4 regions of the Streptomyces sp. NPDC059224 genome follow, and region 2 is predicted to be linked to each of the others. Evidence: riboswitches for the same ligand, from Rfam matches in the RefSeq annotation. Region 2 holds a riboswitch; each other region holds the start of a gene.
The links. A riboswitch is a leader RNA that binds a small molecule or an ion and turns the genes downstream of it on or off. The one in region 2 is predicted to bind cobalamin.
Positions count from the first base shown of each region.

Region 1 (2,188 bases), on a different contig from region 2:
TCCAGGAACTCCTCGATGTCGGAGTGCCAGGTCTCCAGGTAGACCGCGGCCGCCCCCTTGCGCCGGCCGCCCTGGTTCACCGCGGCGACCGAGGCGTCGAGCGTCTTGAGGAACGGCACGATGCCGTTGGAGTGCCCGTTGGTGCCGCGGATCAGCGAACCGCGGGAGCGGATCCGGCTGTACGACAGGCCGATGCCGCCGGCGTGCTTCGAGAGCCGGGCCACCTGGTGGTAGCGGTCGTAGATGGAGTCCAGCTCGTCCTTCGGGGAGTCGAGGAGGTAGCAGGACGACATCTGGGGGTGCCGGGTGCCGGAGTTGAAGAGGGTGGGCGAGGAGGGGAGGTAGTCGAGGCGGCTCATGAGCCCGTAGAGCGCGGTGACTTCGTCGAGGGCACGGACCGTGTCGTCCTCGGCGAGACCGGCCGCCACCCGGAGCAGGAAGTACTGGGGGGTCTCGACGACCTTGCGGGTGATCGGGTGCCGGAGCAGGTAACGGCTGTACAGGGTGCGCAGGCCGAAGTAGCCGAAGCGGTCGTCGGCGGCCGGGTCGACCAGTGCGTCCAGGCGGGCCGCGTGCAGGCGCGCGAACTCCGCGGTGCGGTCCGCGATGAGGCCCTCGCGGTGGCCGACGGCGACGGACTCGGTGAAGGACGTCACGCCCTGCGAGGCGGCCTCGGCACGGATCGAGATCGTCAGCAGCCGGGCGGCGAGCCGGGAGTAGGCGGGGTCCTCGGAGATGAGACCGGCGGCCGCCTCGGTGGCCAGCTCGCGCAGCTCGGCCTCGTCGGCCCGCGAGGACCGGCCGCGCAGCGCGGCGGCGGCGACCCGGCCGGGGTCGGCGTCGGGGAGATCGGCGGTCAACCCGGTCAGGGTCCGCAGCAACGCGGTGCCGGGACCGTCCTCGTCCACAGAGATGGTCGCTGAAGCCGGTTCGGCTGGCGCGATGGTCACGTGGGGCTCTCCCTCGCTCGGCTCAGGGCCTGGCGGAGGGCAGGAGGCAGCACACGGGCGCACGCACGCGTGTCGCGTCCCCGGTCCACTCCACGAGACCCGGACGTCAGAACACCCGGGCCGGACGGCCGGGCGTTGCTGTCGGCAGGTCCTCGGACTGACGCTCGCGCACAGATGTGCGCAAGTACACCGTTGCGGGACAGTTCCGGATTCGCACCGGATTCCCCTGCGGCGACAGCGAGCATGAGCATACATCTAGTGCCGTGCTGTCGCGTCACCCCCACATGTTGTGTCGCGAACCGTCTCGCAGCGTCAACTCATAGGTGAGGAGAGTGATGTCGTCCAGCTGTGGCAAGGGGTTCCAGTCCCGCTCGGGTGTGCGGACGAAGCCGAGACGTTCGTAGATCCGGTGGGCGGATTCCATGGTGCGCTGCGTCGACAGGACGACCTTCTCGCAGCCTTCGAGGGCGCGTGCGCGGTCGACGCAGGCGCGGACGAGCGCCGCGCCGGCACCCCGGCCGCGGGCGGCGCTGTCGACGGCGAGCATGCGGATCTCGGCCTCGCCCTCGGCGGCGATGTCGGACATCGGGCCGGGGCCGGGGACGAAAGTCACGCCACCCAGGAGGACGTCGTCGCTCACGGCGACGAGAACGGTGGCCGCGGCGGCCCGTTTCGCCACGTTCCTCAGTTCGGTGAGGTAGGAGTCGCTCTCACCGAAGTCGAGGAGGCCGTCCTGGAGGTAGGCCTGGGCCGTCAGTTCGCCGAGGGTGCCGTATTCCGCGGGGTTCGCTTTCCTGATCCGGATCGTCATGCGGGTGAGTGTGTACGACAGCGGGCCGCCGTCGTGATTTCTTTTCGGCGGCCCGCTGCGGGTCGTCAGGGGTTGCCCGCGCGGTTCCTCGCGCCCCTGACGGGGTGCTTCAGCGGGCGCCTTCCGCGACGGCCGGGGGGAGTTCCGTTTCCACGCCCGGGTCGCCGGCGTCGGCCGTGTAGTCCTCCGTCTTCGTCTCGTCGATGCCCTCGGGGGCCTTCAGGGCCTTCAGGACGAACGTCAGGACCACGGTCACCACCACGTTCATCACGAACGCCGTGAGGCCGATGTAGCCGATCTCCCCGATGCCGGGGATCTCCTTGGCCGAGCCGCCGAAGTGCTTCTGGGTGGGGGAGGCCACGCCGTACGCCGCGGCCGTGCCGTAGACCATGCCCACCGCCCAGCCCGCCAGCAGGGCCCAGCGGTG
Region 1 is NZ_JBHZAN010000014.1:172,765-174,952, forward strand. It holds gene ACFXI4_RS17385 (ribonucleoside-diphosphate reductase subunit alpha) at 1-950, opposite strand, end outside; cobalamin riboswitch at 1,076-1,208, opposite strand; gene ACFXI4_RS17390 (GNAT family N-acetyltransferase) at 1,225-1,761, opposite strand; gene mctP (monocarboxylate uptake permease MctP) at 1,871-2,188, opposite strand, start outside.
Region 1: it holds a riboswitch for cobalamin, as region 2 does, so the genes downstream of both, ACFXI4_RS17385 (ribonucleoside-diphosphate reductase subunit alpha) here and ACFXI4_RS04855 (cobalamin biosynthesis protein) in region 2, are expected to answer to the same signal.

Region 2 (2,188 bases):
GCCAGCCACCCCACCCGGCGTGACAACCGCACCGCCCGCCCGATGTCGGCGAGTTCCACAGCCCGTCCCTCCCCGTTCAGCACCGGCCGGTGCTCGACCCGCCCTCCGTACGACAACGTCCCTCCGAGCCGTACGCCGAGCGCTCCCGCGAACGACGCCTCCACCGGCCCGGCGTTGGGACTCGGGTGGTTCGCCGCGTCGGACCGCCAGGCCCGCACGGCCCCCCTGGTGTCACCTCCGGCGACGGCGGCCAGTACGGCGGTGAGCCGGGCCCCCGGCCACCCCGCCACGTCGTCCAGCCGCGCCGAGGCCCACCCGTACCGCCGGTAGCGGGCCGACCTGTGCCCCACCATGGCGTCCAGGGTGTTGACGGCCCGGAACCCGAGCAGTCCCGGCACCCCGCCGACGGCCCCCCACACCAGCGCACCCACGACCGCGTCGCTGGTGTTCTCGGCGACGGACTCCACGACGGCCCGGGCGATCCCGTCGGCGTCCAGGGCCTGCGGATCCCGTCCGCACAGATGCGGCAGCCGGTCCCGGGCGGCCGCCACGTCCCCCGCCTCCAGGGCGCGCCCGATGACCCCGGCCTCACGGGCGAGTGAAGTGCCCCCGACGACGGCCCAGGTGGCGCTCGCGGTGAGCGCGACGGACGCGGCGGTGGACGGCCGTACGAGCCGCTGGGCAAGGGCGCCCAGAGCCACGGCGCCACCGGCGCAGACAGCGGTGTGCAGCGCGCCCCAGCCGCGGTGGTCCCGCCACAGCACCCGTTCGACTGCCCCGGCCGCCCGTCCGAACGCGGCGACCGGATGCCCGTGGCGCGGATCGCCGAGCAGCAGATCGCCGAGAAGGCCGGCGGCGGCGCCGTACGCGAAGACGCGACCGGCACCCATCGGCTCAGCCGGCCGCGGGGGCGGGAATGGGCCGGGTACTCAACCTCGTTCGGCAGCCGCGCATGGCGATATGTCCTCACTCAGGGTGTCCACGCCCTGGTTCGACGAGACCGGCGGTGAGAGTTCCTGGCTCCCGGGGATTGCTACCCCGGTGACAGTGGCGGGACCGCGCCGGATTCGCACCGGCTTCCTCTCTTGCCGCCGTACTTGGCTCCGGAAGTCCACCACGGCCCCGGAAGACCAGTCAACTTGCCGTTGACCTGCGAGGGGAGTGTGTGGGAAGGCCCACACCGGTGGTCCAGCCGGGCTCGTGGGGTATGCCGAAGGCCCCTTCCCGGCGGGCGGGGAGGGGCCTTTCGACGGCCGCGGGCGGCCGGCGAGGTCAGGTCTCGGCGGTGGTCAGGCCTTGGCGGTGGTCAGTTCTCGGCCGTGGTCAGGACTTCGCCACGATCAGGTGGATGCCGTAGGCCACGGCGGCCGCGCAGGCCGCGAAGCACAGGTAGGCGGTGGTGACGGCCAGGGCCGCGGAGTTGCCCTGGGCGGTGGCGCGTTCGCGGGCGGACAGACCCTTGATGCCGAGGGTGAAGAGGGCCACCATGCCCACGGTCACCACGAGGCTGACGCCGAAGACGGAGCCGATGGCTGCCCAGTCGATGTTCATGTCGGTTCTTCCTCGGGGGTCAGACGGTCGCGGCCGGGTCGGTGGCGGGAGCGGCGGGGGAGGGGATGGTGGCCGTCAGGCCGTCCGTGACGGTCCCCGCGGGCGGCGGGGTCACGGCGGCCATCGCCGCGGTCACCACGCCGGCCGGCTCGGTGCCGTTGACGTTCGCGCTGTCCACCACCTCGCGACGGGAGAGCTTCCAGATCGCGGCACTGGAGGCGACGAGGAAGACGGCGACGACCGCCGTGCCCCAGTCGCCGAGGTCCGTCACGGACTCGGCGAGCGCGCCGACGAGCGCGGCCGCGGGGAGGGTGAGCACCCAGGCGACCATCATGCGGGTTGCGGTGGACCAGCGGACCGTGCCGCCCTTGCGGCCCAGACCCGCGCCCATCACGGAACCGGAGACGACGTGCGTGGTGGAGAGGGAGAAGCCGAGGTGGGAGGAGGCCAGGATGGCGGTGGCCGCGCTGGTCTGGGCGGCGAAGCCCTGCTGCGGCTGGAGGTCGGTCAGGCCCGTTCCCATGGTGCGGATGATCCGCCACCCGCCGATGTAGGTGCCCAGCGCGATGGCCAGGCCGGCGGAGAGGATGACCCAGGTGGGAGGGTTGGAGCCGGGGGCGATGGAGCCGCCCGCGAT
Region 2 is NZ_JBHZAN010000003.1:217,516-219,703, forward strand. It holds gene ACFXI4_RS04855 (cobalamin biosynthesis protein) at 1-890, opposite strand, end outside; cobalamin riboswitch at 989-1,133, opposite strand; gene ACFXI4_RS04860 (hypothetical protein) at 1,324-1,551, opposite strand; gene ACFXI4_RS04865 (anion permease) at 1,571-2,188, opposite strand, start outside.

Region 3 (2,188 bases), on a different contig from region 2:
CACCACGCCCGTCTCGGTGGTCAAGGACCGCAAGGGCCAGGCCCACCTGTCCGCCTCCCCGGGCCGGATCGACCCGGCGAGCGCCGCCTGGACGGACAGCCGCAAGCCGCTCGTCGGCGAGTTCGTGTTCCAGGGCAAGACGGTCTTCGTCATCGCCAACCACTTCATCTCCAAGGGCGGCGACGACCCGGTCCACGGCCGCTACCAGGAGCCGACCCGCTCCTCGGAGACACAGCGGGGGCTCCAGGCCGAGGTGGAGAACGCCTTCGTCCAGTCGCTGCTCGCCGCCGACCCCCGGGCCCGGATCGTGGCCGCCGGTGACCTGAACGACTTCGAGTTCTCCGACGCCGTCAAGACCCTCACCGGGAACGGCAACGACCTCACCGACCTGATCAACACCCTCCCGGTGTCCCAGCGTTACAGCTACGTCTACGACGGCAACAGCCAGACCCTGGACCACATCCTGACCAGCCCCTCCCTCACCCACTACGACTACGACGTCGTCCACATCAACGCCGAGTTCGCCGACCAGGCGAGCGACCACGACCCCCAGGTCGTCCGGATCGACGTGAAGAACTGCGGCAGGAAGCCGCACCAGCCGAAGCCGCACGGGAAGTGACCACGCCGGGCCGGTGCACCGGGAGTGCCCCGGCCCGGCGGGGCCGGTGCCGTCAGGAGGCCGGCAGTTCCTCGCGTACCGTGCGGGCCGCGCTGACCAGGTACTCCAGGGAGGCACGGGTCTCGGGCCAGGCACGGGTCTTCAGGCCGCAGTCGGGGTTGACCCACATCCGTTCGGCGGGGATCGCCTTCAGGCCGGTACGGAGCAGGACGGTACGGAGCAGGTCGGCGGCCTCCGCGGCGCTCGGGACACGCGGCGAGTGGATGTCGTACGCGCCGGGTCCCGCCTCGCGCGGGTAACCGTGCGCGGCGAGCTCGCGGGCGGCCTGCATGTGCGAGCGGGCCGCCTCCAGGCTGATGACGTCGGCGTCGAGGTCGTCGATGGCCTGGACGATGTCGCCGAACTCGGCGTAGCACATGTGGGTGTGGATCTGGGTCTGCGGGCGTACCCCCACCGGCCGTCGCTTCCCAGCTCCGTACGTCGGACCCAGTGCGTATGACGGCGTTCGTTCCCACTCACCGCTGCGGGGCAGTCCCGGATTCCCGCCGGGTTCCCTCTTACGACGCATCCCGCCTGGCGGACGGGGCGAACCAGCTGCGCCGCCCAGCCTACGGGGTACCGCCGCGGAGAGCGGCGATATGTCCGTCATCCGGATGGTGTGAGCCGGGCCACCTGCTCCCCGGCCCGCACCGTACCCCGGCCGTTCCCGGCCGCCCCGGGTCACACCAGTGGGTGCGCCGACGCGAAGGAACCGTTGTGGTGGACGAGGGCCGGGGCGGCGTCGGCCACCGCGCCCGAGTCGATCTCGCCGACGACCAGCAGGTGGTCACCGATGGTCTGACGGAGCGTGACGCGGGCCGACAGCCAGCCGGTGACGTCGTCGAGGACCGGCAGACCGTCCGGCTGCGCTTGCCAGCGCACCCCTGCGAACCGGTCGATCCCGCTGCGCGCGAACCGTGCCGCCAGGCCGGCGTTCGCGGTGCCGAGGACATGGACGGCGAAGCGGTCCGCGAGACGCGCCGCGGGGGTGCTGGACGCTTCGAGACCGATGCAGAACGACACCAGGGCAGGCCGCAGGGAGACGGAGGTGAAGGAGGTGGCGGTGAAGCCGACGGGGCCCGGGAAGGTGATCACCGTGACTCCGGCGGCATGCCGGCGCAGGGTGTCGCGGAGGACGTCCGCGCCGTCGGGGACGGTGGCCGACGGCGACGGACTCCGGCGGATCGGGGCGGTCATGCCCTTTCCTTTCGGCAGTCGGGGGAGAGGCGAGGCCGGGGGCCCGCGGTGGCGGCCGTCACCAGGCGCTCGACTCCACCGTGATCGCGGGCACCAGCCCGGTCCGCAGTGCCTCCAGGAAGGTCACGACCTCGGCTGCGACCGAGCGGTGCTGGCACGGCGAGTCCGGGACCGCGATCTATGTGGTCGGCGGACACCCGGAGTTCGTCTTCCTGGACGACTCGGGCCCGGAGCCGCAGGAGGTACGGCTGCGCACCTCGCCCGGCGACTACGTCTTCGACCCGCCGTTCGTGCCGCACCGGGAGGAGAACCCCGACTCCGACGACGAGGCGG
Region 3 is NZ_JBHZAN010000019.1:157,042-159,229, forward strand. It holds gene ACFXI4_RS22355 (endonuclease/exonuclease/phosphatase family protein) at 1-619, shown strand, start outside; partial or broken gene ACFXI4_RS22360 (5-methyltetrahydropteroyltriglutamate--homocysteine S-methyltransferase) at 672-1,070, opposite strand; cobalamin riboswitch at 1,052-1,179, opposite strand; gene ACFXI4_RS22365 (flavin reductase family protein) at 1,340-1,855, opposite strand; partial or broken gene ACFXI4_RS22370 (alpha/beta hydrolase) at 1,914-2,009, opposite strand; partial or broken gene ACFXI4_RS22375 (cupin) at 2,011-2,188, shown strand, end outside.
Region 3: it holds a riboswitch for cobalamin, as region 2 does, so the genes downstream of both, ACFXI4_RS22360 (5-methyltetrahydropteroyltriglutamate--homocysteine S-methyltransferase) here and ACFXI4_RS04855 (cobalamin biosynthesis protein) in region 2, are expected to answer to the same signal.

Region 4 (2,188 bases), on a different contig from region 2:
CACGACCCGGCCGTGGAGACGGTCGTCATCACCGGCGCCGGAGAACGCGGCCTGTGCGCGGGCGGTGACATCCGGGCCATCCACGACGACGCCCGCGACGGCGACGGCAGGGCCTCCGCCGCGTTCTGGCGCGACGAGTACCGCCTCAACGCCCGGATCGCCCGCTACCCGAAGCCGTACGTCGCCGTGATGGACGGCATCGTCATGGGTGGCGGCGTCGGCGTCTCCGCGCACGGCAGCGTCCGGATCGCCACCGAGCGTTCCCGGATCGCCATGCCGGAGACGGGCATCGGCTTCGTCCCCGACGTCGGCGGCACGTACCTGCTCGCCCTCGCCCCCGGGGAACTGGGCACCCACCTCGCCCTGACGGGGAGGCAGATCGGCGCCGCCGACGCCCTGTTGTGCGGGCTGGCCGACCACTGCGTGCCATCGGACAGGATCGAGCGGCTGATCGACGACCTCGCCGAACGGCCGGTGCGCGACGCGCTCGCCGGGCACGTGCGAACGGCGCCGGAGGGCGAACTGGCCCGCCGGCGCGCGTGGATCGACGCCTGCTACGCCGCCGGCACGGTCGAGGAGATCGTCCGCCGCCTGCTCGCCCACGGTGACCCGGCCGCGAAGGAGGCGGCGCGGACCCTGCTGTCGAGGTCGCCGACAGCCCTGAAGGTCACCCTGGCCGCGCTGCGCGGGGCCCGTCGGCTCGGTTCGCTGGAGCGCGTCCTCGACCAGGAGTACCGCGTCTCCTGCGCCGCCCTGTCCGCGGCCGACCTGGTGGAGGGCATCCGCGCCCAGGTCATCGACAAGGACCGCGCCCCGCGCTGGTCCCCGGCCACGCTCGCCGAGGTCACCGACGCCGAGGTGGCCCGCTTCTTCGCTCCGCTCGGCGAGCGCGAACTGGGACTCGCCGGCCCCGCCGGGTTCCGCCGCCGCTGACCCGGCGGGCGCGGAACGGACCGCCGGACGCGAGATGAAGATCACGGCTGGTGGGGCGGTCTTGGCCGTGCCCCTGACACGCGGTACGGTCGGTCCGATATCGACGACGGCAGAACGGAAGCCGGTGCAAGTCCGGCACGGTCGCGCCACTGTATGCGAGAGCCCCCGGGATCTCGTGAGTCAGACCCGTAGCCGTCGTCCAGTGCTCCACCGAGATGGGACGCGAACTCCCAGAGGAGGTTCTGCCATGGCGCAGACCGTCGCGCAGCCGACAGCCACCACCCCCGTCGTTCCCGCCAAGCTGCCGCTGAGCGCGATAGCTCCCTGGGCGGTCTTCTTCGGCGTCCTCATGCTCGTCCTGCTCTACTTCGTCGGCGCCGAGCAGGGCGCCACCTCCGTGTTCAGCGGTACCGACGTCCACGAGTGGGTGCACGACGCCCGCCACCTCCTCGGCTTCCCCTGCCACTGACGCGAGGGACGCCGCACGCTCATGAACTCCACAACGGTAAGAAACCTCCTGGTGCGGGGCATGCTCGCCGGCCTCGCGGCCGGTCTGCTCGCCCTGGTCGTCGCCTATCTCCTCGGTGAGCCGAACGTCGACAAGGCGATCAGCTTCGAGGACGCCCACGCGCACGAGCACGAGATGGAGGTCGTCTCCCGCTCCCTGCAGTCCACCGCGGGCCTGGCCACCGGTGTGCTGGTGTACGGGGTCGCCTTCGGCGGTATCGCCGCCCTCGCCTACTGCTTCGCCCTGGGGCGCGTCGGCCGCTTCTCGCCACGGGCGACGGCACTGCTGCTGTCCGGCTGCGCGCTGCTCGCCGTGTACGTGGTGCCCTTCCTGAAATACCCGGCCAACCCGCCGTCGGTGGGCGACCCGGACACCATCGGCAAACGGACCACGCTGTACTTCCTGATGATGGTGCTCAGCGTGCTGCTGGCGGTCGCCGCCACCATCCTCGGCAAGCGGCTGCAGCCGGGCCTCGGCACCTGGTGGGCGACCATGGCCGCGGTGGCCGCGTTCGCCGTGGTCGTCGGACTCGCCTACCAGTTCCTGCCGGCCATCAACGAGGTGCCGAGGGACTTCCCGGCCACCCTGCTGTGGCGGTTCCGGATCTCGGCACTGGCCGTCCAGCTGGTGCTGTGGGGCGGATTCGGCCTGCTCTTCGGTGAGTTGGCGGATCGGCAGCTCAACCCCAGGCCGGCGAAGGCCCCGGCCGGGCGGACGGTTCCCGCCGCTCACTGAACGATTCACGTC
Region 4 is NZ_JBHZAN010000042.1:5,079-7,266, forward strand. It holds partial or broken gene ACFXI4_RS36390 (enoyl-CoA hydratase/isomerase family protein) at 1-933, shown strand, start outside; cobalamin riboswitch at 1,007-1,145, shown strand; gene ACFXI4_RS36395 (CbtB-domain containing protein) at 1,181-1,402, shown strand; gene ACFXI4_RS36400 (CbtA family protein) at 1,424-2,176, shown strand.
Region 4: it holds a riboswitch for cobalamin, as region 2 does, so the genes downstream of both, ACFXI4_RS36395 (CbtB-domain containing protein) here and ACFXI4_RS04855 (cobalamin biosynthesis protein) in region 2, are expected to answer to the same signal.